One region of the Streptomyces sp. NPDC018019 genome, then DNA from elsewhere that is predicted to be linked to it. Evidence: riboswitches for the same ligand, from Rfam matches in the RefSeq annotation. Region 1 holds a riboswitch; each other region holds the start of a gene.
The links. Region 1 has a riboswitch for cobalamin ahead of ACH4FX_RS13880 (HoxN/HupN/NixA family nickel/cobalt transporter). Riboswitches for the same ligand answer to the same signal wherever they lie in the genome.
Positions count from the first base shown of each region.

Region 2: it holds a riboswitch for cobalamin, as region 1 does, so the genes downstream of both, ACH4FX_RS17485 (ribonucleoside-diphosphate reductase subunit alpha) here and ACH4FX_RS13880 (HoxN/HupN/NixA family nickel/cobalt transporter) in region 1, are expected to answer to the same signal.
Region 3: it holds a riboswitch for cobalamin, as region 1 does, so the genes downstream of both, ACH4FX_RS16435 (cobalamin biosynthesis protein) here and ACH4FX_RS13880 (HoxN/HupN/NixA family nickel/cobalt transporter) in region 1, are expected to answer to the same signal.
Region 4: it holds a riboswitch for cobalamin, as region 1 does, so the genes downstream of both, ACH4FX_RS06020 (CbtB domain-containing protein) here and ACH4FX_RS13880 (HoxN/HupN/NixA family nickel/cobalt transporter) in region 1, are expected to answer to the same signal.

Region 1 covers NZ_JBIRGD010000007.1:9,856-15,162, forward strand. The annotation lists gene ACH4FX_RS13860 (hypothetical protein) at 1-120, opposite strand, end outside; gene ACH4FX_RS13865 (hypothetical protein) at 352-576, shown strand; gene ACH4FX_RS13870 (DoxX family protein) at 785-1,336, shown strand; gene ACH4FX_RS13875 (VOC family protein) at 1,406-1,906, shown strand; gene ACH4FX_RS13880 (HoxN/HupN/NixA family nickel/cobalt transporter) at 2,142-3,365, opposite strand; cobalamin riboswitch at 3,363-3,577, opposite strand; gene ACH4FX_RS13885 (ABC transporter substrate-binding protein) at 3,809-4,882, shown strand; gene ACH4FX_RS13890 (FecCD family ABC transporter permease) at 4,882-5,307, shown strand, end outside.
Region 2 covers NZ_JBIRGD010000009.1:158,429-163,735, forward strand. The annotation lists gene def (peptide deformylase) at 1-197, shown strand, start outside; gene ACH4FX_RS17480 (ribonucleotide-diphosphate reductase subunit beta) at 314-1,387, opposite strand; gene ACH4FX_RS17485 (ribonucleoside-diphosphate reductase subunit alpha) at 1,387-3,825, opposite strand; cobalamin riboswitch at 3,985-4,126, opposite strand; gene ACH4FX_RS17490 (TolB family protein) at 4,483-5,307, shown strand, end outside.
Region 3 covers NZ_JBIRGD010000008.1:249,075-254,381, reverse strand. The annotation lists gene ACH4FX_RS16445 (anion permease) at 1-967, shown strand, start outside; gene ACH4FX_RS16440 (hypothetical protein) at 1,011-1,247, shown strand; cobalamin riboswitch at 1,444-1,591, shown strand; gene ACH4FX_RS16435 (cobalamin biosynthesis protein) at 1,722-2,720, shown strand; gene ACH4FX_RS16430 (cobyric acid synthase) at 2,752-4,371, shown strand; gene ACH4FX_RS16425 (putative cobaltochelatase) at 4,371-5,307, shown strand, end outside.
Region 4 covers NZ_JBIRGD010000003.1:44,520-49,826, forward strand. The annotation lists gene ACH4FX_RS06010 (CAP domain-containing protein) at 1-328, shown strand, start outside; gene ACH4FX_RS06015 (CbtA family protein) at 522-1,283, opposite strand; gene ACH4FX_RS06020 (CbtB domain-containing protein) at 1,297-1,521, opposite strand; cobalamin riboswitch at 1,554-1,697, opposite strand; gene ACH4FX_RS06025 (histidine phosphatase family protein) at 1,806-2,378, shown strand; gene tsaD (tRNA (adenosine(37)-N6)-threonylcarbamoyltransferase complex transferase subunit TsaD) at 2,613-3,665, shown strand; gene alaS (alanine--tRNA ligase) at 3,714-5,307, shown strand, end outside.

The DNA of each region.
Region 1 (5,307 bases):
CTTCTCCAGTAGGGCGAGGCTGCCGTCGACGCGGGCGAACCCCACGTCAATGATCGACCTCAACCGTTCCAATTCCGCCGCCACGGAGGCCGGGTCGGACGGCGACGGATGCGTCGTCATCAGCACCTCCTACGGTATGAGTCTCGGCGTGCGGTCGACTGCGGTCTCCGTTACGCCGGGCCCGACCGTGCTGCCGCCGCTGCTCGCTATCGCGGTGAGCAGGGCCTGGACCGCGGCGAGGCCAGTGCCGCTCACTCCGCGGGCGGTCGGCGCCATGCCGGGTTGGCCGGCTGTTGTGGGGCTTGGGGTGGTCGACGTGCGGGGTGGTTGGTCACGGTGCACGCTGAAAACATGGTTGTGCATCCGCCGGTGATCGTTCACCCGCCCTCGCCGTCCGGTGGGCGTCGGGTCACCGTTCATGGGCAGATCGTCGGGCTGGCGCATGGGCGGGGTGATGTGGCCGAGTTTCTGCGGCATGCCGGTCTGGCGCCGGATGCCGATGACATCGATCTGGATGCGCCCGGGCTCATCGAGTGGCGTGGCGGGGACAAGGACAGCTGGGTGGCGCCGGACTGAGTGAGGCGTGGGGCGGGGTGCTACGGGGCAGGCGCTACCGGGTGTGCGTGGGGGTGGCCGAAGAGTGACGGGTGGGGGTGCGGCGCGGTTGTTCAGGTTTCAAGTGATGTGTATCGTCGAAGTGTGACTTGAAGTTTCAAGTACTTTCGATGGTCGCGGCCCGGACTCCGTAGGGGCCCCGCCGGCCCAGACAGAAAAGAGCGTTCACATGTCCTCCCCTCTCAGCCCTCTCCGTGACTACGGCAGCGGCGCCGGTGACCGTCACGCCGCGACTCCGCACGCGTACGACGTCGGTCTGCTGCTGTTGCGGATCGCGGTCGGTCTGATCATGGCCGCGCACGGTGCGCAGAAGCTGTTCGGCTGGTTCGGCGGGGGCGGACTGGATGCGACCGGGCAGTTCTTCGCGGCCAGCGGTTACCCGTCCGGCAAGGCGATGGCCGTGGTCGCCGGCCTCAGCGAGACGCTGGGCGGTCTCGGGCTGGTGCTCGGTCTGCTGACGCCGCTGGCGGGCGCGGCGGTCGTCGGGACGATGGTGAACGCGCTGGCGGTCAAGTGGGGCGGCGGGTTCTTCGCACCCGACGGTGTCGAGTACGAGCTGCTGCTCACGGCGGGCGCCGCGGCTCTCGCGCTGACCGGTCCCGGCCGGTACGCGGTCGACCGGCTGCTCCCGGTTCTGCGCGCGCACCGGCTGGTGTACGGCGTGGCCGCCTTGGTGCTTGCCGTGGTCGTGGCGGTCGTGTTCCTGCTGCTGCGTAACTGAGCGGAGTGGAGCGGGGCCGGATATGCCGGGAAGCGATGATGTGGAGAAGTGGGAAGGCGAGGGGTTGACGTGGCGGTGCGGCGGCTGAATCACGCGGTGCTCTATGTACGGGACGTGGAGCGCGCGGTGGCCTTCTATACCGGGGCGCTCGGGTTCCGGGTGGACACCGGGATTCCGGGACGGGCCGCGTTCCTCAGGGCCGAGGGGACGGCCAACGACCACGACCTCGGGCTGTTCGCGGTCGGCGCCGAGGCGCCCGGCCCCGAGCACGGCCGGGTGGGTCTCTACCACCTGGCCTGGGAGGTCGGCACGCTCGGGGAGCTGGCGGACGTGGCGGCGGGGCTGGCGGAGCGGGGCGCGCTGGTCGGCGCCACCGACCACCTGGTGTCCAAGTCGGTGTACGCCAAGGATCCGGACGGCAACGAGTTCGAGGTCATGTGGCGTGTGCCGCGCGAGAACTGGCCGGGGCCGGACGAACCGGACCGGCTGCGTCCGCTCGACCTCGAAGCGGAGTTGGCCCGTTGGGGCCGGGATTTGAAGACGGGCGCGGCGGCCGGATCGGCGACCTGATTGAGGGGAGTTCGGGGGGAGGGGGGAGGTAGGGGCTGGGTGGCCGGGTGGTCGACAGCCCGGGTGCCCGGCGGTCCAGGAGGCCGGGAGTCTGAGGGCCCGGGGCTCGTGAGGGCAGGGGCTCGGGAGGTCGGTGGTCGGCCTCCCGGTCAGGCGCCGACTGTCCGGCCTCCCCCCGTCATGCCGTTTCCCGGCCTCCAGCCCCTGTCAGGCCGTTCCCCGGCCCCCGCTTCCGTCAGCCCGTCTCCCCGGCCTCCGCCCCCGTCGTCCGTGCCGACCAGCGTTTCTCCACGCCGGCCAGTCGCCAGTACGCCAGGGCCGCCGCCCAGACGACCACGAACAGGCCGACGATGATGAAGCCGACGTTGTCCAGGTCGATGGACGAGATCCAGTCGGTGACGCCGTCCTTCAGGTCCAGTTTGTCGTGGAGGACGGTGACCAGTTCGATGGTCCCGATGAAGAACGCCACGGCGATCGACAGGCCGGTGATCGTGAGGTTGTAGTAGACCTTGCGCACCGGGTTGGAGAAGGCCCACTGGTACGCGAAGTTCATGAACGTACCGTCCAGCGTGTCGAACAGGCTCATGCCCGCCGCGAACAGCAGCGGCAGCACCAGGATCGCGTACCAGGGCAGACCGGCCGCCGCGCCGCTGCCCGCCATCACCATCAGCGTCACCTCGGTCGCGGTGTCGAAGCCGAGGCCGAAGAGCAGGCCGAGCGGATACATCTGGCCGGGCCGGGTGATGGAGCGGGTGAAGCGGCCCAGTACACGGTTCATGAAGCCGCGCGAGTCGAGCTGCCGTTCCAGCTCCGTCTCGTCGTACCGTCCCTGCCGCATCGCGCGGAACACCCGCCAGATACCGGCCAGCGCGACGAGGTTGAGCGCGGCGATCAGGTACAGGAAGCCGCCGGAGACCGTGGTGCCGACGGTGCCGAGCACCTGGTGGGTGCGCGAACCGTCGTCCAGCAGGGTGCCCGCGAGCTGCGCGCCGCCGGCGACCAGGGCGGCCATGGCGACGACCACGCTGGAGTGCCCGAGCGCGAACCAGAAGCCGACGGAGACCGGCCGCTTGCCGTCGGCCATCAGTTTGCGGGTGGTGTTGTCGATCGCGGCGATGTGGTCGGCGTCGAAGGCGTGCCGCATGCCGAGGGTGTAGGCGGTGAGGCCGAGGCCGACACCGAAGACCTGCGAGCCCACCGCGTAGTGGTGCGGTACGACCAGGAGGAAGAGCACGCCGAAGGCGACGACGTGCAGCCCGGCGATGACCGCCATCAGTCCCGCGGTCCGCACCGTGTCCTGCCGCCGCCAGTGGAACGAAGGCAGCGGTGCGGCGGTGACGGATGGGGTGGATGGGACGGGCGGGGTGGAAACGGGCGTAGTAGGGGTGGGGGCAGGGGAAGACGGGGGATCGGCGGACAGGGGCATCCGGTGGTCACGCTCCAGCACCTCGTGGATCAGTTCGTGAGATGCCGTGGCCGGTCTCCTGGCTGACGGGTGTGCGCGCCCGCCCCGGCCTTCCCGGCCGCGGGCTGCGGCCAGTGGCTCCGTACGGGCGGACGGCGCGTACGGAAAGGGGCGGGAACTTCCCGATCACAGTGGCGAGGGCCGCTCCGGCCTGGACCCGAAGGTCGTCACCGGTCTTCCCGAACACCACGGCCCGGACACTCTAACCCCCGCCGGCGAACCGGCCACCGGCCCGATGCGCCGCCGCACCGTATGCCGATACGGCGGGAACCCAGGGCGCCGGCCGCTCGACTACCTGGTCCGGGGGCCGCACGAGCGGGCCGCCGGGCAGTTCGAGAGGCAGGGAGAGCGGACGTATGCGTCCTCGCGTGAAGCGGCTGGAACGGGCGAAGCGGGTCGAGCGGGTGGAACGGGTGCCGAGGGGCCGGTCGGTGGGGGTGACTTCGGCGGTGACGGTGCTGGCGGTGGCCGCGCTGGCCACCGGGTGCGGCGGTGCCGACGGAGGGGCGGCCGGGAAAGCGGGCGACCGGGACGGTGCGGCGGGCGGATTCCCGGTCACCGTCACCGATTGCGACGGGCGGCGGACGACGTTCTCCGCGGCGCCGCGGAAAATCGTCACGAGCAATGCGTCGAGCCTGGAAATGCTGCTCCGGCTGGGCGTCGGCGACCGGGTCGTCGGTACCGGCTTCCCGCCCGGTAAAGGGACGTTGCCGCCCGGGCTCGACGCGCAGGCGCAGCGGGTGCCGGTCCTCGGCAAAACGGTGATCCCGAAGGAGAAACTGCTCGGTTCCGGGGCCGATCTCTACATCGACACCTTCGCGTCCATGGGCAACATGGGCGGGGCGGCGACCGGGCCGACCGATGCGGAATTCGCCGCGGCGGGCATCGAGCACGTCTATCTGGCTTCGACGGCGTGCGCGCCGCGCAAGAAGGTGCCGCAGCGGGACCTGTCCGCGGTGGAGGGTGACATCCGGCGCCTCGGGCAGGTCACGGGCACGACGCCGCGTGCGGTGCAACTGGTCGCGGAGATGGAGAAGAAGGTCTCCGTGGTGCGCAAGGCCGTTGCGGACGTGCCTACGGAGAAGCGGCCGTCGTATTTCTTCTTCGATTTCGACGCGGGGACGAAACAGCCCGTCGCCGTCTGCAACCGGCAGGTCGCGAACGCGGTGCTGACCGAGGCCGGGGCGCGGAACGTCTTCGCGGACTGTGCGGGGGATTTCCGGCCGGTGTCGTGGGAGGACGTGGTCGGCAGGAATCCGGACTGGATTCAGCTCGGCGTACGGAACCGGGGGAGTGCCGCGGCCAACGAGAAGGCATTCGACGACGCCGAACATTTCCTCCGGACGTTCCCGGCCACGGCCGGGCTGCGCGCGGTCAAGGAAGGGAAATTCCTGCGCATCGGCTCCGAGCAGACGACCATCGCCGGGGTCGGCAACGCCGATACGGTACGGCGGATCGCCGCGACGCTGTATCCGGACCGCCTGGGCGAGGCCGCCGGGGCGGGCAACTGATGGCGCCCCCGGTTTCGGCTGAGCGAGGGCGCGGCGCAGCTCGAACGGACCCGGGCCCGGCTGCGTTCCGTACGCCTCCCGGCCCCGCCCGTACGGCCACGCTCGCCGTCGGGCTGCTCCTCGCCCTCCTCGTGGCACTGACCGCCGCCGTCTCGCTCGGCGCCACCGACATCGCCCCAGGAGAGGTGTGGTCGGTGGTGCTGCGGCGGCTGGGCGGGCAGCCGCCCCGGCCCGGTACGGACGACCTGATCGTCTGGCAGCTGCGGGTTCCCAGGGCGCTGCTCGCCGCGCTGGTCGGCGCGGGGCTGGGGCTCGTCGGTACGGCCACCCAGGCGCTGGTCCGCAACCCGCTCGCCGACCCGTACCTGCTGGGCATCTCCAACGGCGCGTCGCTCGGGGCGGTGGCCGCGATCGTGCTGGGCGCG
Region 2 (5,307 bases), on a different contig from region 1:
TCGTCCGCGGCCAGGACGCCGAGGGCAACCCGATCAAGGTCCAGGGCACCGGCTACTTCGCGCGCTGCCTCCAGCACGAGACCGACCACCTGTACGGCTACCTGTACATCGACCGGCTCTCCAAGCGCGACCGCAAGGACGCCCTCAAGCAGATGGCCGAGCGCGAGCCGCGGTACCCGGTCGTCGCCAACGACTGAGCCCCGCCCGGCCCGGTCGCGTTGTCATCGACTCGTCGAATCCGGTCCCGATTCGCCGGACGCAAAGAAGCGGACGGTGCCGGTCCGTGCGTACGGACCGGCACCGCCCGGCGTGCTCAGAACTCGTCGTCGAAGGAGACCGAGCCCTCGACGGCGACCTGGTAGGCCGAGGCGCGCCGCTCGAAGAAGTTGGTCAGCTCCTGGACGTTCTGCAGCTCCATGAAGGAGAACGGGTTCTGCGAGCCGTACACCGGCGCGAAGCCCAGGCGCTGGAGGCGCTGGTCGGCCACGCACTGGAGGTATTCGCGCATCGACTCGGTGTTCATGCCCGGCAGCCCGTCACCGCACAGGTCCCGGCCGAACTGCAGCTCCGCCTCGACGGCCTCCTTGAGCATGTCGGTGACCTGGTGCTCCAGCTCGTCGTCGAAGAGGTCGGGCTCCTCCTCGCGCACCGTGTCCACGACCGAGAACGCGAACTCCATGTGCATGGTCTCGTCGCGGAAGACCCAGTTGGTGCCGGTGGCCAGGCCGTGCAGCAGGCCGCGCGAGCGGAACCAGTACACGTACGCGAAGGCGCCGTAGAAGAACAGGCCCTCGATGCAGGCCGCGAAGCAGATCAGGTTCAGCAGGAAGCGGCGGCGGTCCGCCTTGCTCTCCAGCCGGTCGATGGACTCGACCGAGTCCATCCACTTGAAGCAGAACTCGGCCTTCTCCCGGATGGAGGGGATGTTCTCCACCGCGGCGAACGCGGCCGCGCGGTCGTCCGGGTCGGGCAGGTAGGTGTCCAGCAGGGTCAGGTAGAACTGGACGTGCACGGCCTCCTCGAACAGCTGCCGGCTCAGGTAGAGCCGCGCCTCGGGGGAGTTGATGTGCTTGTAGAGCGTCAGCACCAGGTTGTTCGCCACGATCGAGTCGCCGGTCGCGAAGAAGGCGACGAGCCGGCCGATCAGGTGCTGCTCGCCCGGCGAGAGCTTGGCGAGGTCGGCGACGTCGGAGTGGAGGTCGACCTCCTCCACCGTCCAGGTGTTCTTGATCGCGTCGCGGTAGCGCTCGTAGAAGTCCGGGTAGCGCATCGGGCGCAGGGTCAGCTCGAAGCCCGGGTCGAGGAGGTTCTTCTTGCCGGTGGTGGCGGTGTGCGAGGCGGCCGCGGTCGTCTCGGCGGGCTGGTTCTTCTCGGGTGCGGTCGTCATTACTGGCATGCCTCGCAGGACTCGGGGTTTTCCAGGGAGCAGGCGACGGCCTCGGGGTCGGCCGCCTGGGCGGGTACGGGAGCGGTCTGCGCGCCCCCGCCCGTGCCGCGCGCGGACTGGGCGATACGGGTCGCCGGCCGCGAGCGGAGGTAGTACGTGGTCTTGATGCCGCGCTTCCAGGCGTAGGCGTACATCGAGCTGAGCTTGCCGATGGTCGGCGACGCCATGAACAGGTTCAGCGACTGGCTCTGGTCGAGGTAGGGCGTACGGTCCGCCGCCATGTCGATCAGCGCGCGCTGCGGGATCTCCCACGCCGTGCGGTACAGCTCACGGGTCTCGGCGGGGATCCAGTCCAGGTCCTGCACCGAGCCGTTGCCCTCGCGCAGCGCGTCACGGGTGCGCTCGTCCCACAGGCCCAGCGCCTTCAGTTCCTCGATCAGGTACGCGTTGACCTGGAGGAACTCGCCCGACAGCGTCTCGCGCTTGAACAGGTTGGAGACCTGCGGCTCGATGCACTCGTACACGCCCGCGATGGAGGCGATGGTGGCGGTCGGCGCGATGGCCAGCAGCAGCGAGTTGCGCATGCCGGTCGCCGCGATACGGGTGCGCAGCGCCGCCCACCGGTCCGCCCAGCGCGGCTCGGCGTTCGGGTAGTGGTCGGGGTGCAGCACGCCCCGGGCCGTACGGGTCGCGGACCAGGCCGGGTGCGGGCCGTGCCGCTCGGCCAGGTCGGCGGACGCCTCGTACGCCGCGAGCATGATCCGCTCGGAGATGCGGGTGGACAGCTCCCGCGCCTCGGGCGAGTCGAAGCGCAGCCGCAGGCGGAAGAAGACGTCCTGGAGGCCCATCAGGCCCAGGCCCACCGGCCGCCAGCGGGAGTTGGAGGCGCCGGCCTGCTCGGTCGGGTAGAAGTTGATGTCCACCACGCGGTCCAGGAAGGTCACCGCCGTGCGGACCGTGGCGTCCAGCCGCTCCCAGTCCATCTCGCCGTCGTCGCCCAGGTGGGCGGCGAGGTTGACCGAGCCGAGGTTGCAGACGGCCGTCTCGCCGTCGTCGGTGACCTCCAGGATCTCGGTGCACAGGTTCGAGGAGTGCACGACCTTGCCGGGCTCGGCGGTCTGGTTGGCGGTGCGGTTGGCGGCGTCCTTGAAGGTCATCCAGCCGTTGCCGGTCTGCGCGAGGGTGCGCATCATCCGCGCGTACAGGATGCGCGCCGGGACCTGCTTGACGGCCAGGCCCGCGGCCTCCGCCGCGCGGTACGCGGCGTCGAACTCGTCGCCGTACAGGTCCACCAGCTCGGGCACGTCGCTGGGGGAGAACAGCGACCAGTCGGCGTCGGCCTCGACGCGCCGCATGAACTCGTCGGGGATCCAGTGCGCGATGTTCAGGTTGTGGGTGCGCCGGGCCTCCTCGCCCGTGTTGTCGCGCAGCTCCAGGAACTCCTCCAGGTCCGCGTGCCAGGTCTCCAGGTAGACGCAGGCGGCGCCCTTGCGACGGCCGCCCTGGTTCACGGCCGCGACCGAGGCGTCCAGGGTGCGCAGGAACGGCACGATGCCGTTGGAGTGGCCGTTGGTGCCGCGGATCAGCGAGCCGCGGGCGCGCACCCGGGAGTACGACAGGCCGATGCCGCCGGCGTGCTTCGACAGGCGCGCCACCTGGTGGTAGCGGTCGTAGATCGAGTCCAGCTCGTCCAGCGGGGAGTCCAGCAGGTAGCAGGAGGACATCTGCGGGTGCCGGGTGCCGGAGTTGAACAGGGTGGGCGAGGAGGGCAGGTACGACAGCGAGCTGGTCAGCCGGTACAGCTCGGCGACGTCGTCCAGGGCCCGCTCGCTGTGGTCCTCGGCCAGGCCGCAGGCCACGCGCAGCAGGAAGTGCTGCGGGGTCTCGATGACCTGCCGGGAGATCGGGTGGCGCAGCAGGTAGCGGGAGTGCAGGGTGCGCAGGCCGAAGTAGCCGAACCGGTCGTCCGCGCCGTCCGCCAGGGCCCGTTCGACCAGCGCGTCCAGCCGGGCCGCGTGGGTGCGGACGAACGCCGCCGTGGAGTCGGCGATCAGGCCCTCGCGGTGGCCGGTGGCGACGGAGGCGGAGAAGGCGACCGCCCCCTCCGCGGCCGCCTCCTCCGCGATGGCACGGGTCAGCAGGCGGGCGGCCAGCTTGGAGTACTGCGGCTCGTCGCCGATCAGGCCGGCCGCGGCCTCCATGGCCAGCGAGCGCAGCTCGGCCTCGTCGGAGCCGGGGTGCCGGCCGCGCAGCGCGGCGGCGGCGATCTTGCCGGGGTCGGTGGCGTCCAGGTCGGCGGTGAGGTCGGTCAGTGTGCGCAGCAGCGCGGCGCCGGGGCCGTCCTCGGCCCGGCCGCCGGCACCCTGCCGGGGCTGCGTGTCCTTCGCGGGCTGCACGACCTGCTCGGCTGATGCGGGCTCCGTTGGCGCGATGGTCACGTGCTGCTCTCCCTCACTCGGCGGGGGCCCGGGGGAGGAGCGGAGGGCCGCGTACGGGCGTGCGGCACCCCTGGTATGCCGAGGGGCGCGCGGGCACACCGCGCAGCGTCCACCGGCCCAACCCGCGAGGCCCGGACGTATCGTCGACCGCGCCGGAGGTGGCGCGGGCGTACTGTGGGCAGGTCTTCGGACTCACGGGTGCGGATTGCCGCACTTCGTACACCGTTGCGGGACAGTTCCGGATTCGCACCGGATTCCCCTGCGACGACAGCGAGGACGAGCATACATCTTGTGCTGCCTCGTGCACCCACCCCCATATCTTGTGTCGCGTTGGGGCGGGGTTGTCCGAAGCCGTGGTATTCAGCGGCCGTTCCGGGCCTCCCGGCGGGGCTCGCCGGGGCCGCCTCGGGGCCGCTTCCGGGCCGCTGTGAAGGCGCTTCCGAGCCGCTTCGGGGGCCCTGTTCCCGGGGGGTTCCACGGCCGTTCCGGCGTCGTCCGGCACCGCTCCGGGCGGCCTGGACGGGGGCTGATGCAGGGGGCGTATTGGTGGCGCGGAATGTCCCTGATGCGTTGACCGGGACCCCTGAAGCGTATTGGCTCCTTGTCTGCTCCGTCGGCCGGCGGGGCGGGTGGGGGAGTTGGGCAAGGGGGGGAGACATGCGAAGGAACGGTGCGGCGCGGGGTGTCGTGAAGGCCGTGGGGCTGGTGGCGGGTGCGTGTGCCGTGGCGGGAGTGCTGCCCGCGGCGAGCGCCGCCGCGAGGCCGGCGGCACCGGCGACCGAGCGGGTCGGCGTCGCCGCGGACGGGACGCAGGGAAACGGTTTTTCAGGAGCGCCGGCGCTCAGCGCGAACGGGCGGTTCGTGGCATTCACCTCGGAAGCCACCAATCTGGGACCATCGGACACCAACGGCCACCAGGACGTCTACGTCAAGGATTTACGGACGGGAAAGGTCGGCCTGGCCAGCGTCGGCAGTACCGGCACGCCCGGCGACGGCCTCTCCGGCTCGCCCGGGATCAGCGCCGACGGGCGGTACGTGGCCTTCTACTCCAGCGCGACGAACCTGGTGCCCGGCGACACCAACGGCGAGGGCGACGTCTTCGTGCACGACCGCCGCACCGGGCGCACCACGAGCCCCACGGCGGGCGCCGGCCGGTCCCCGTACGGATTCGGGGTGCAGAACTTCGCCCTCAGCGGCAGCGGACGCCACCTCGCCTTCGGCTCCTACCGTCCGGACCTGGTGCCCGGTGACACCAACGAGCGCCTGGACGTCTTCGTCCACGATGTGCAGAAGGAAACGACGGAACGGGTCAGCGTGGCGAGCGACGGCACGCAGGGCGACGGCGCGTCCGGCTTCCCGTCGATCAGCGCCGACGGCCGCCGGGTGGGGTTCACCTCCAAGGCGACGCATCTCACCCCCGCCGGCCCCGGCTTCCGCCGCCCGCCGCCGCAGGACCCCATGTACGTGCACGACCTGGACACC
Region 3 (5,307 bases), on a different contig from region 1:
GCACGGCGGCGCCGTCGTCATGAAGGTCCTCATCCCGGCCGTCGCCGCGCCCATCGTGGCCGGTCTGGCCTCGATGGCCGCGACCCGGCTGACCTACCGGCTGGCCCGCAACCGCGACGAGGCGGAGACCGCCAAGGGCTACCGCGCCGGGCAGATCGCCTCCGCCGCGCTGGTCTCCCTCGCCCACGGCACCAACGACGCCCAGAAGACGATGGGCGTGATCACCCTCGCGCTGATCACCGGCGGTGTCGTCGCACCGCACGCCGACCCGCCGCTGTGGGTCATCGCCTCGGCCGGCCTGGCCATCGCGCTCGGCACGTACCTGGGCGGCTGGCGGATCATCCGCACGATGGGCAAGGGCATCACCGACATCCAGCCGCCGCAGGGCTTCGCCGCCCAGACCGGCGCCGCGGCCACCATCCTGGCCTCCTCCCACCTCGGCTTCGCGCTCTCCACCACCCAGGTCTGCTCCGGCTCGGTCATGGGCTCGGGGCTGGGCCGCAAGGGCGGTGTGGTGCGCTGGTCCACGGCGGGCCGGATGGTGATCGCCTGGGGCCTGACGCTGCCGGCCGCCGGCCTGGTCGCGGCGGGTGCCGCGCTGCTGGCGGACCAGGGCGACTGGGGCATCGCCACCGTCGCGGTCCTCGCGCTCGCGGTCTGCGGCGCGATCTGGCTGGCCTCCCGGCGCAAGCCGGTGGACCACACCAATGTCAACGAGGGTCCGGCCGTGGAGCCCGCGGGTGTGGTGACCGCCGCCCTGCAGACTGTCTCTCCGCCGCCCGCCGGCCCGGTCGGGACCGCGCCCGCTCCGGCCGTCGCCACCATCCCGGCGCCCACGGTGGCCGACGCGCCGCTCGCCGACCCGGTCGGCGTCGCCGCCCCGGTGATCGCCGCCCCGGTGGCCGCCCACCCGCACGAGACACACACGGCCAAGCTGCGCGCCAAGGCCGGCTCGGCCGCCGGCTGACCCGCCCGCACGCCCCCGGCTTCCACGAAGGAACGAGAACGCAATGAGCATCGACTGGGCAGCGCTCGGCCAGGTCTTCGGCGTCACGCTGGTCGTGACGGTCGGCATCGTGGGCCTGTTCACCCTCGGCATCGTCGGTACGTCCCGCAAGCCGCGCCAGGAGGGCGAGGCGGTGGCCGCCGACGGTCCCGCCGGGGCGGCGCGGGCCGGTGCGTACGTCTGCTTCGCGCTGTGCGCGGCGGCCGTGGCGTACGGGATCTATCTGATCGTCGCGGCCTGACCCGGCCGTAGCACGGTCCCCGGGGCGCCCGGTGGCCGCGGCACCTGCCGCGGCCACCGGGCGCCCTCGCCGTCTCCCGGACACCGCGTGCCTGTGTCCTTGCCCACAGGCCCTGCCACGGGTCCGCGCCGCAGGTCAAGCGCGAGTTGACGGGCTTCGCGGAGCGTGGTGGACTGCCGGAGCCAATCGGCGACAGATGAGGAAGTCCGGTGAGAATCCGGCGCGGTCCCGCCACTGTCACCGGGGAGCGCTCCTCCAGCAAGGGCCACGGTCCGCGTCCGGGACACGGGTTCCGTACGGACTGGAAGGCCGGGGGACGCGCCGATCCGGGAGCCAGGAGACTCTCGTCGCCGTATCCGTCGAACCAGGGCGCGGACCCTGAGTGAGGACCTACCGCCATGCCCGGCCGCAGTGCGAGACCTGCTGGACGTACCCCCGTACCGCCCCTCCGAGGCGCGACGGCGGTCTGATCCGATGCGTGCCGAACACGCCGGCTACGCGTGCGGCGCGGCCCTCGGCTTCCTCGGCGATCTGGTCGTGGGCGATCCCCGGCGCGGCCATCCGGTGGCCGCCTTCGGGCGGGCCGCGGCAGCCGTGGAGCGCCGCCTGTGGCGCGACGACCGCGGGCGCGGGGCCCTGCACACCGCGCTGTGCGCCGGCGGGACCGCCGTCGGCGCCGCGCTGCTCACCCGTGCCGTACGCCGCTCCCCCGCCACCTCCGTCGCGCTGACCGCCGCCGCCACCTGGGCCGTTCTCGGCGGCACCTCGCTGGGCCGCGAGGCGCGGGCCGTCGGCGGGGCGCTCGCCGCGGGCGATCTCGACGTGGCGCGCGAGCGGCTGCCGCACCTGTGCGGGCGCGATCCCCAGGCCCTGGACGGTCAGCAGATGGCGCGCGCGGTGGTCGAGTCCGTCGCCGAGAACACCTCGGACGCGGTGGTCGGCGCCCTGGTGTGGGGCGGCGTCGCCGGTGTGCCGGGGCTGCTGGCGTTCCGTGCCGTCAACACGCTGGACGCGATGGTGGGCCACAAGTCGCCGCGCTACCGCCGCTTCGGGTGGGCCTCGGCCCGCCTCGACGACGTCGCCGGCTTCCCCGGCTCCCGGCTGACCGCCGCGCTGGCGGTCCTGTCCGGCCCGGACCGGCGGGGCGCGTGGCGCGCCTGGCAGCAGGACGGCGCGTCCCACCCGAGCCCCAACGCGGGCCCGGTGGAGGCCGCGTTCGCGGGGGCGCTGGGCGTACGGCTGGGCGGCACCCTGGCGTACGGCGGCCGGGTCGAGCACCGGCCGGTGCTCAACGGCGGCGCCGGGCGCCCCGTGGCGGTGGCGGACATCGAGCGGGCCGTGACGCTGTCGCGCCGGGTGAGCGTGGCGGCGCTGGCGGCCACGGTCGCGGGCCGGCTGGCGGCCGGGGCGCTGCGGCGGTCCCGTACACCAGGAACGGTACGACGGTCCCGTACGGCCGGGAGGGCCCAGTGAGCAGCAGCGTGCGGACGGCGAGGAGTGCCAGGTGAACGGTTCGGGTGGGGCGCCGCTCGGCGGTGGGCTGCTGGTGGCGGGCACCACGTCCGACGCGGGCAAGAGCGTGGTGACGGCGGGCATCTGCCGCTGGCTGGCCCGCAAGGGCGTCAAGGTGGCGCCCTTCAAGGCGCAGAACATGTCGCTGAATTCGTTCGTGACGCGCGAGGGCGCGGAGATCGGGCGGGCGCAGGCGATGCAGGCGGCGGCGGCGCGCGTCGAGCCGAGCGCGCTGATGAATCCGGTGCTGCTGAAGCCGGGCAGTGACCGCAGCAGCCAGGTCGTGCTGATGGGCAAGCCGGTGGGCGAGCTGAGCGCGCGCGGCTACCACGCGGGACGCCAGGAGCAGTTGCTCGGCACGGTCACGGACTGCCTCCAGGAGCTGCGCCGTACGCATGACGCGGTGATCTGCGAGGGCGCCGGCAGCCCCGCGGAGATCAATCTGCGGCGTACCGACATCGTGAACATGGGCATCGCGCGGGCCGCCCGGATACCGGTCGTGGTGGTCGGCGACATCGACCGGGGCGGTGTGTTCGCCTCGTTCTTCGGCACAACGGCGCTGCTGTCCCGGGAGGACCAGGCGCTGGTCGCGGGCTATCTCGTCAACAAGTTCCGCGGCGATGTGACGCTGCTGGAGCCGGGCCTGGAGATGCTGAAGGAGCTGAGCGGGCGGCCCACCCTCGGGGTGCTGCCGTTCGCGCACGGCCTGGGCATCGACGAGGAGGACGGTCTCCGTGTCTCGCTGCGCGGCGCGGTCCGCGAAAGCGTCGTCGCGCCGCCGCACGGCGCCGACGTGCTGCGCGTCGCGGTGGCCGCCGTACCGCTGATGTCGAACTTCACGGACGTGGACGCGCTGGCCGCCGAACCGGGCGTCGTGGTGCGCTTCGTCGACCGCGCCGAGGAGCTGGCCGACGCCGACCTGGTGGTGCTGCCCGGCACCCGCGGCACCGTCCGCGCGCTCCAGTGGCTGCGCGAGCGCGGCATCGCGGACGCGGTGCGGCGGCGGGCCGCGGAGGGCCGCCCGGTGCTCGGCATCTGCGGCGGCTTCCAGATGCTGGGCGAACGCATCGAGGACGAGGTCGAGTCGAAGGCCGGGACCGTGGACGGGCTGGGGCTGCTGCCCGTACGCGTCCGGTTCGCGGCGGACAAGACGCTGGCCCGGCCGTCCGGCGAGGCGCTGGGCGAGCCGGTCGAGGGGTACGAGATCCACCACGGCGTGGCCGAGGTCTCCGGCGGCGAGCCCTTCCTCGACGGCTGCCGGTCCGGGTCGGTCTGGGGCACCCACTGGCACGGCTCCCTGGAGAGCGACGGGTTCCGCCGGGCGTTCCTGCGGCGGGTGGCCGCCGACGCGGGCCGCGCGTTCGTCCCGGCGCCGGACACCGGCTTCGCCGCGCTGCGCGAGGAGCAGCTCGACCGGCTGGGCGACCTGATCGAGGAGCACGCGGACACGGCGGCGCTGCTGCGGCTCATCGAGGACGGGGTGCCGGCCGGGCTGCCGTTCGTGCCGCCGGGGGCGCCGCCGATACCGCCGCCGTCCCGCACCCCGGCCGCACCCGGCGCGGCCACCACCGCGCCCGCACACCGCACGTCCCTCGAAGGGGGTACTCCCTGATGGCATCGGTCCCTTACCCGTTCACCGCGGTCGTCGGCATGTCCGACATGCGGCTGAGCCTGCTGCTCAACGCCATCTCGCCGGCCATCGGCGGGGTGCTCGTCCGCGGCGAGAAGGGCACCGCGAAGTCGACGATCGTGCGCGGTCTGACGGCGCTGATGCCGGACGTCCCGGTCGTCACCGGCTGCCGTTTCTCCTGCGATCCCGCCGCGCCGGACCCGGCGTGCCCGGACGGCCCCCACGAGACGTACGGCTCGGAGGAGCGCCCGGCCCGCATGGTCGAGCTGCCGGTCGGCGCGTCCGAGGACCGTCTGGTCGGCGCGCTGGACATCGAGCGCGCGCTGTCGGAGGGCGTGAAGGCGTTCGAGCCGGGCCTGCTGGCGGACGCGCACCGCGGCATCCTGTACGTGGACGAGGTCAACTTGCTCCACGACCACCTCGTGGACTTGTTGTTGGACGCCGCCGCCATGGGCGCCTCGTACGTGGAGCGCGAGGGCGTCTCCGTACGGCACGCCGCGCGCTTCCTGCTCGTCGGCACCATGAACCCGGAAGAGGGCGAACTGCGCCCGCAGCTGCTGGACCGCTTCGGGCTGACCGTGGAGGTCGCCGCGTCCCGCGAGCCGGACCAGCGGGTGGAGGTCGTCCGGCGCCGTCTGGCCTACGACACCGACCCGGCAGGCTTCGCAGCGCGCTGGGCCGCCGAGGAGGGCGAACTGCGGGAGCGGATCGCCGCCGCGCGGGCGCTGCTGCCGGACGTGGTCCTCGGCGACGCGGTGCTGCGGCAGATCGCCGCCGTGTGCGCCGCCTTCGAGGTGGACGGCATGCGCGCGGACATCGTGATGGCGCGCACCGCCAGCGCGCTGGCGGCCTGGGCGGGCCGTACGGCGGTCCGCGAGGAGGACGTACGGCAGGCCGCCCTGCTGGCGCTCCCCCACC
Region 4 (5,307 bases), on a different contig from region 1:
GCCCGTGCGGGCGCACCGTACGGTCACCGAGGCCGCCCAGCGGCACAGCGGCCACATGGCGCGCGCCGACTCGCTCTCCCACCGGGAGCGCGGCGGCTCCGGTCCCGGCAACCGGCTCTCGGCGGTCGGGTACGACTGGCGCCGCGCGGGCGAGAACATCGCGCGCGGCCAGCTCGACGCCGCCGAGGTGGTGCGGGCGTGGGCGCGCAGCCCGGAGCACCGGGTGGTGCTGGCCGACTGTTCGTTCCGGCACGCGGGCGTGGGGATCGACACCGGCACCGGCGGGCGCGGGCCGTGGTGGACGCTGCTGCTCGCCGCCCCGGCCTGACGCACACGGCTCCGGGACCGCGGCGTACGGCGGCCCCGTGCGGGACGTACGACGCCATGCGGGACGTACGACGCCATGCGGGACGTACGACGGCTCCATGCGGGGCGTACGACGGCTCCCCCGCCACGTACACGGCTCCGGCCGCGGCGGATGGCCGCGGCCGGAGCCGTAGTGGTGTCCGTGGAGTGGTGCGTCAGTGGACCGACCGTACGGCGGGCCCGCCCGTCCCGTGCGGAACGCCGGCCCGCCGCGCCCGGACGGCGCGTTCGGCCAGTTCGCCGAAGACCAGCCCGAAGGCGGCCCACAGGGCGAGCTGGACGGCGAGGGCGGAGACGCGGAACTTCCACAGCAGCAAGGCGGGGAAGTCCTCCGGCAGTTCGCTGACGGCCGGCAGGAACGCGTAGGCGAGGCCGACGGCAACGGCGAAGGCCGCCAGCGCGGCGACCGTGGCGTACCAGGTGCCGAGGCGGGGGGCGAGCCGCTTGCCGAGGATGACCGCGGCGACGGTGAGCAGCACGCTGAGGACGATCATCAGGAAGTACAGCGCGGTCCGCCTGCCGATGGAGTCGGGGTCGCCGACGGACGGCGGGTTGGCCGGGTACTTGAGGAACGGCACGAGGTAGACCGCGGCGAAGGCGGCGCCGGAGAGCAGCAGGGCGGTGGCGCGGGGGCCGAAGCGGCCGGTCCGGCCCAGCGCGAAGCAGTAGGCCAGGGCGGCGATCCCGCCCAGTGCGACGCCGTACACCAGGACGCCGGTGGCCAGGCCCGCGGTGGACTGCACGCCGCGGCTGACGACCTCCGCCTCGTGTTCGTGGGCGTGCGCGTTTTCGAACGCGATGGCGGCGTCGATCTGGGGTTCGCCCAGCAGGTAGGCGACGAGCAGGGCGAGCAGGCCGGCGGCGAGGCCGGCCAGCATGCCGCGCACCAGGAGGGACCTGACGGTGGCGGAGTTCATCTGCGGCCCCCGGTCAGTGGCAGGGGAAGCCGAGCAGGTGGCGTCCGTCGTGGACCCACTCGTGCACGTCGGTGCCGGAGAGCAGCGAGGTGGCGCCCTGTTCGGCGCCGACGAAGTAGAGCAGGACGAGCATCAGCACGCCGCCGAAGACCGCCCACGGCAGGACCGTCCTGACCGGCAGGGTGGCGGGGGCGGGGGCGGCGGAGCCGGTGGTCGGCGGCGCGACGGACTGGGCCATGGGTACCTCCTGGGAAAACACGCGTCCCGGACAGTGGATCGGTACGACAGGACGGGTCTGGCTCGTCCGGCGGCCCCGTACGGGACCGGTCCGGGCTCACAGTGGCGCGACCGCGCCGGAATTCCACCGGCTTCCGTCATGTCATCGTCAATATCATCGGGAACGTACCGCGTGGCGGCGGCCGGGCCAAGGGGCCGCGGACCCCTGGTGGGCGCACGGCGACAGGCGGGCGCCCCACTGTTCCCTTGTGCGCCATCAGGTTCTCGCGAGCGGAAGAGGTGCGCATGACAACCCGGGTGACGTTGGTCTCACCGGCCTTCGACGACGCGCTGCGCGCGGTGCGCTTCCCGGCCGACGAGCCGCTGACGCCCGGCGGCCTGCGCCGGGCCCGCGCCGCCCGCCCCGCCGCTGCCGCGCTGCCCGCCGGCCGGGCCCTGGCCTCGCCGTCCGCGCGCTGCCGGGAGACGGCCGAGGCGCTGGGCCTGCGGGCCGTACCGGACCCGGGCGCGGCGGGGTGCGCGATGGGCCGCTGGCGCGGGCTGGCCCTGGCGGACGTGATGGCCGCCGAGCCCGCGGCGGTCGCCGCCTGGCTGGCCGACCCGGACAGCGCGCCGCACGGCGGCGAGACGCTGACCCGGCTGCTCGGCCGGGTGGCGGACTGGCTGGCGGGCCGAGCGGCGGAGGGCGGCCGGACGGTCGCCGTGGTGGAGCCGGACGTCGTCCGTGCGTCCGTGGTGTGCGCCCTGGGGGCACCGCCCTCGTCCTTCTGGCGGGTGGACGTACCGCCGCTGGCCGTGACGGTTCTGAGCGGGCGGGACGGGCGGTGGAACGTCCGGGTGGCGGGGGAGCTCGGGTAGCCGACGGCGCCCCGGGGCCGTGGCCGCGTTACGGGAACGGGCACAGGCGCGGGCCGCCATGGCCGCGGCGCGGACGCGGACCGCCGCAGCCACAGCCACCGGCGTCAACCGCCACGCCCGGAGTCACACCCGCCCGCCGCCGTATCCTGGTCGGAGACGGTTGTTGCACATAGCTCGCAATAACGAATCCGGCGGGTGCGAAGGAGCGGTGCGGTGGGCTCTCCAGGCTCTCCAGTGGTGCTGGGGATCGAGTCGTCCTGCGACGAGACCGGGGCGGGACTCGTCCGGAACGGGCAGCTGCTCGGGCACGCGGTCGCGTCCAGCATGGACGAGCACGCGCGCTACGGCGGCGTCGTACCGGAGATCGCGGCCCGCGCGCACGTGCACTCCCTCACGCCCGTCGTCCGCCGCGCGCTCGACGAGGCGGGTCTGACCATGGCCGACATCGGCGCGGTGGCCGTCACCACCGGCCCCGGCCTGTCGGGCGCCCTCCAGGTCGGCCTGGCCGGTGCGAAGGGCCTGGCGTACGGGCTGGACGTACCGCTGTACGGGGTGCACCACCTCGCCGGGCACGTCGCCGCCGACACCCTGGAGCACGGCCCGCTGCCCAACCCCTGCATGGTGCTGATCGTCTCCGGCGGGCACACCTCCCTCCTCCTCGTACGGGATCTGGCGCGCGATCCGATCGTGCACCTGGGCGACACCCTCGACGACGCCGCCGGGGAATGCTTCGACAAGGTCGCGCGGGTCTTCGGCCTGCCGTATCCGGGCGGACCGGCGATCGACCGGGCAGCGCGCGAGGGCGACCCGAAGGCCGTCGCGTTCCCGCGCCCGCTGACCGGGCCGCGTGACGACCCGTACGGCTTCTCCTTCTCCGGCCTGAAGACGGCCGCCGCGCGCTGGGCCGAACGGCACAGGGGCGGCGAACTGCCCGTCGCGGACGGCGCGGCCTCCCTCCAGGAGGCGGTCGCCGATGTACTGACCCGCAAGGCCGTCGCGGCCTGCACGGAGCACGGCGTGGGCACCCTGGTGGTGGTGGGCGGCGTGGCCGCCAACTCCCGCGTACGGTCCCTGGCCGAGGAGCGCTGCCACGCGGCGGGCATTACGTTGCGGGTACCGCCCCTGCGGCTGTGCACGGACAACGGCGCGATGATCGCCGCCGTCGGTGACCTGCTCGTCCGGGCGGGCGCCGGACCGGCTCCGCTGGACCTCTCGATCGACCCGTCGGCGCCGCTGGAGTACGCGGCCCTGCACCCGGTCGCCAGGGCGGCGCAGGCCGCCGCGTAACGGCCGCCCGCCCTCCCGACCTTCTCCCCCGACCGCCCGGAGCCCCCTTTGCGTACCGCCGAGATCCGCGCCCGCTTCCTCGACTTCTTCGCCGGACGCGGCCACACCGTCGTCCCCAGCGCGCCGCTGCCGACGCCGGACCCGACCCTGCTGTTCGTCAACGCGGGCATGGTGCCCTTCAAGCCGTACCTGACCGGTGAGGTGGCGGCGCCCTGGCCGCGCGCGACCAGCGTGCAGAAGTGCGTGCGCACCCTGGACATCGAAGAGGTCGGCAAGACCACCCGGCACGGCTCGTTCTTCCAGATGAACGGCAACTTCTCGCTCGGCGACTACTTCAAGGAAGACGCCATCCGCTTCGCCTGGGAGCTGTCCACCACCCCGGTCGCCGACGGCGGGTACGGGCTCGACCCGGAGCGCATCTGGGCCACCGTGCACCACTCCGACGACGAGGCGCGCACCCTGTGGCGGGAGATCTCCGGGCTGCCCGAAGAACGCATCGTCTCGCGCGGGGACGAGGACAACTTCTGGTCGATGGGCGTACCCGGGCCGTGCGGGCCCTGCTCGGAGATGTACTACGACCGGGGCCCCGAGTTCGGCCGGGCGGGCGGCCCGGAGGCCGACGAGGACCGGTACATGGAGTTCTGGAACCTCGTCTTCATGCAGTACGAGCGCGGTGAGGGCAGCGGCAAGTCCGGCTACCCGATCCTCGGCGAACTCCCCCGCCGCAACATCGACACCGGCATGGGCCTGGAGCGGATGGCCACCCTCCTCCAGGACGTCGGCAACCTCTACGAGATCGACGAGACGCGCCCGGTCCTGGACCGCGCCGCCGCGCTCGCCGGCGTCCGCTACGGCGCCGACGCACAGCACGACGTACGGCTGCGCGTGGTCGCCGACCACGTCCGTACGGCCCTGATGCTGCTCGCCGACGGCACCACCCCCGGCAACGAGGGCCGCGGCTACGTGCTGCGCCGCATCCTGCGCCGCGCCGTCCGCTCGATGCGCCAGCTCGGCTACGAGGACCGCGCGCTGCCCGAGCTGCTGCCGGTCGCCCGCGACTGCATGGCGCCCAGCTACCCGGAGGTCGCCGAGTCCTACGACCGGATCGCCGACCAGGCGGCCGGCGAGGAGGACGCCTTCCGCGCGACGCTGCGCCAGGGCACCGCCGTCCTGGACACCGCCGTCACCAAGGTCAAGGCGGAAGGCGGCCGTTCGCTCCCCGGCAAGCAGGCGTTCCTGCTCCACGACACCTACGGCTTCCCCATCGACCTCACCCTGGAGATGGCCGCCGAACAGGGCGTCGAGGTGGACCGCGAGGGCTTCGCCGCGCTGATGCGCGAGCAGCGCGAGCGGGCCCGCGCGGACGCCCGCGCCCGCAAGTCCGGCGGCACGGTGGACACGTCCGCGCTGCGCACGGTCCTGGACGAGCACGGCCCCACCGACTGGCGCGCCTGGGACACCCTGGAAACGGACTCCCGTGTCCTGGCCGTCCTCGGCGCCCGGGGGCCGGTGCCCGTGGCCCGCGAGGGCGAGATCGTCACCGCCGTCCTCGACCGCACTCCCTTCTACGCCGAGTCCGGCGGCCAGGACAGCGACGCCGGGCGGCTGTCCGGCACCTCGGTGGAGGCCGAGGTCCTGGACG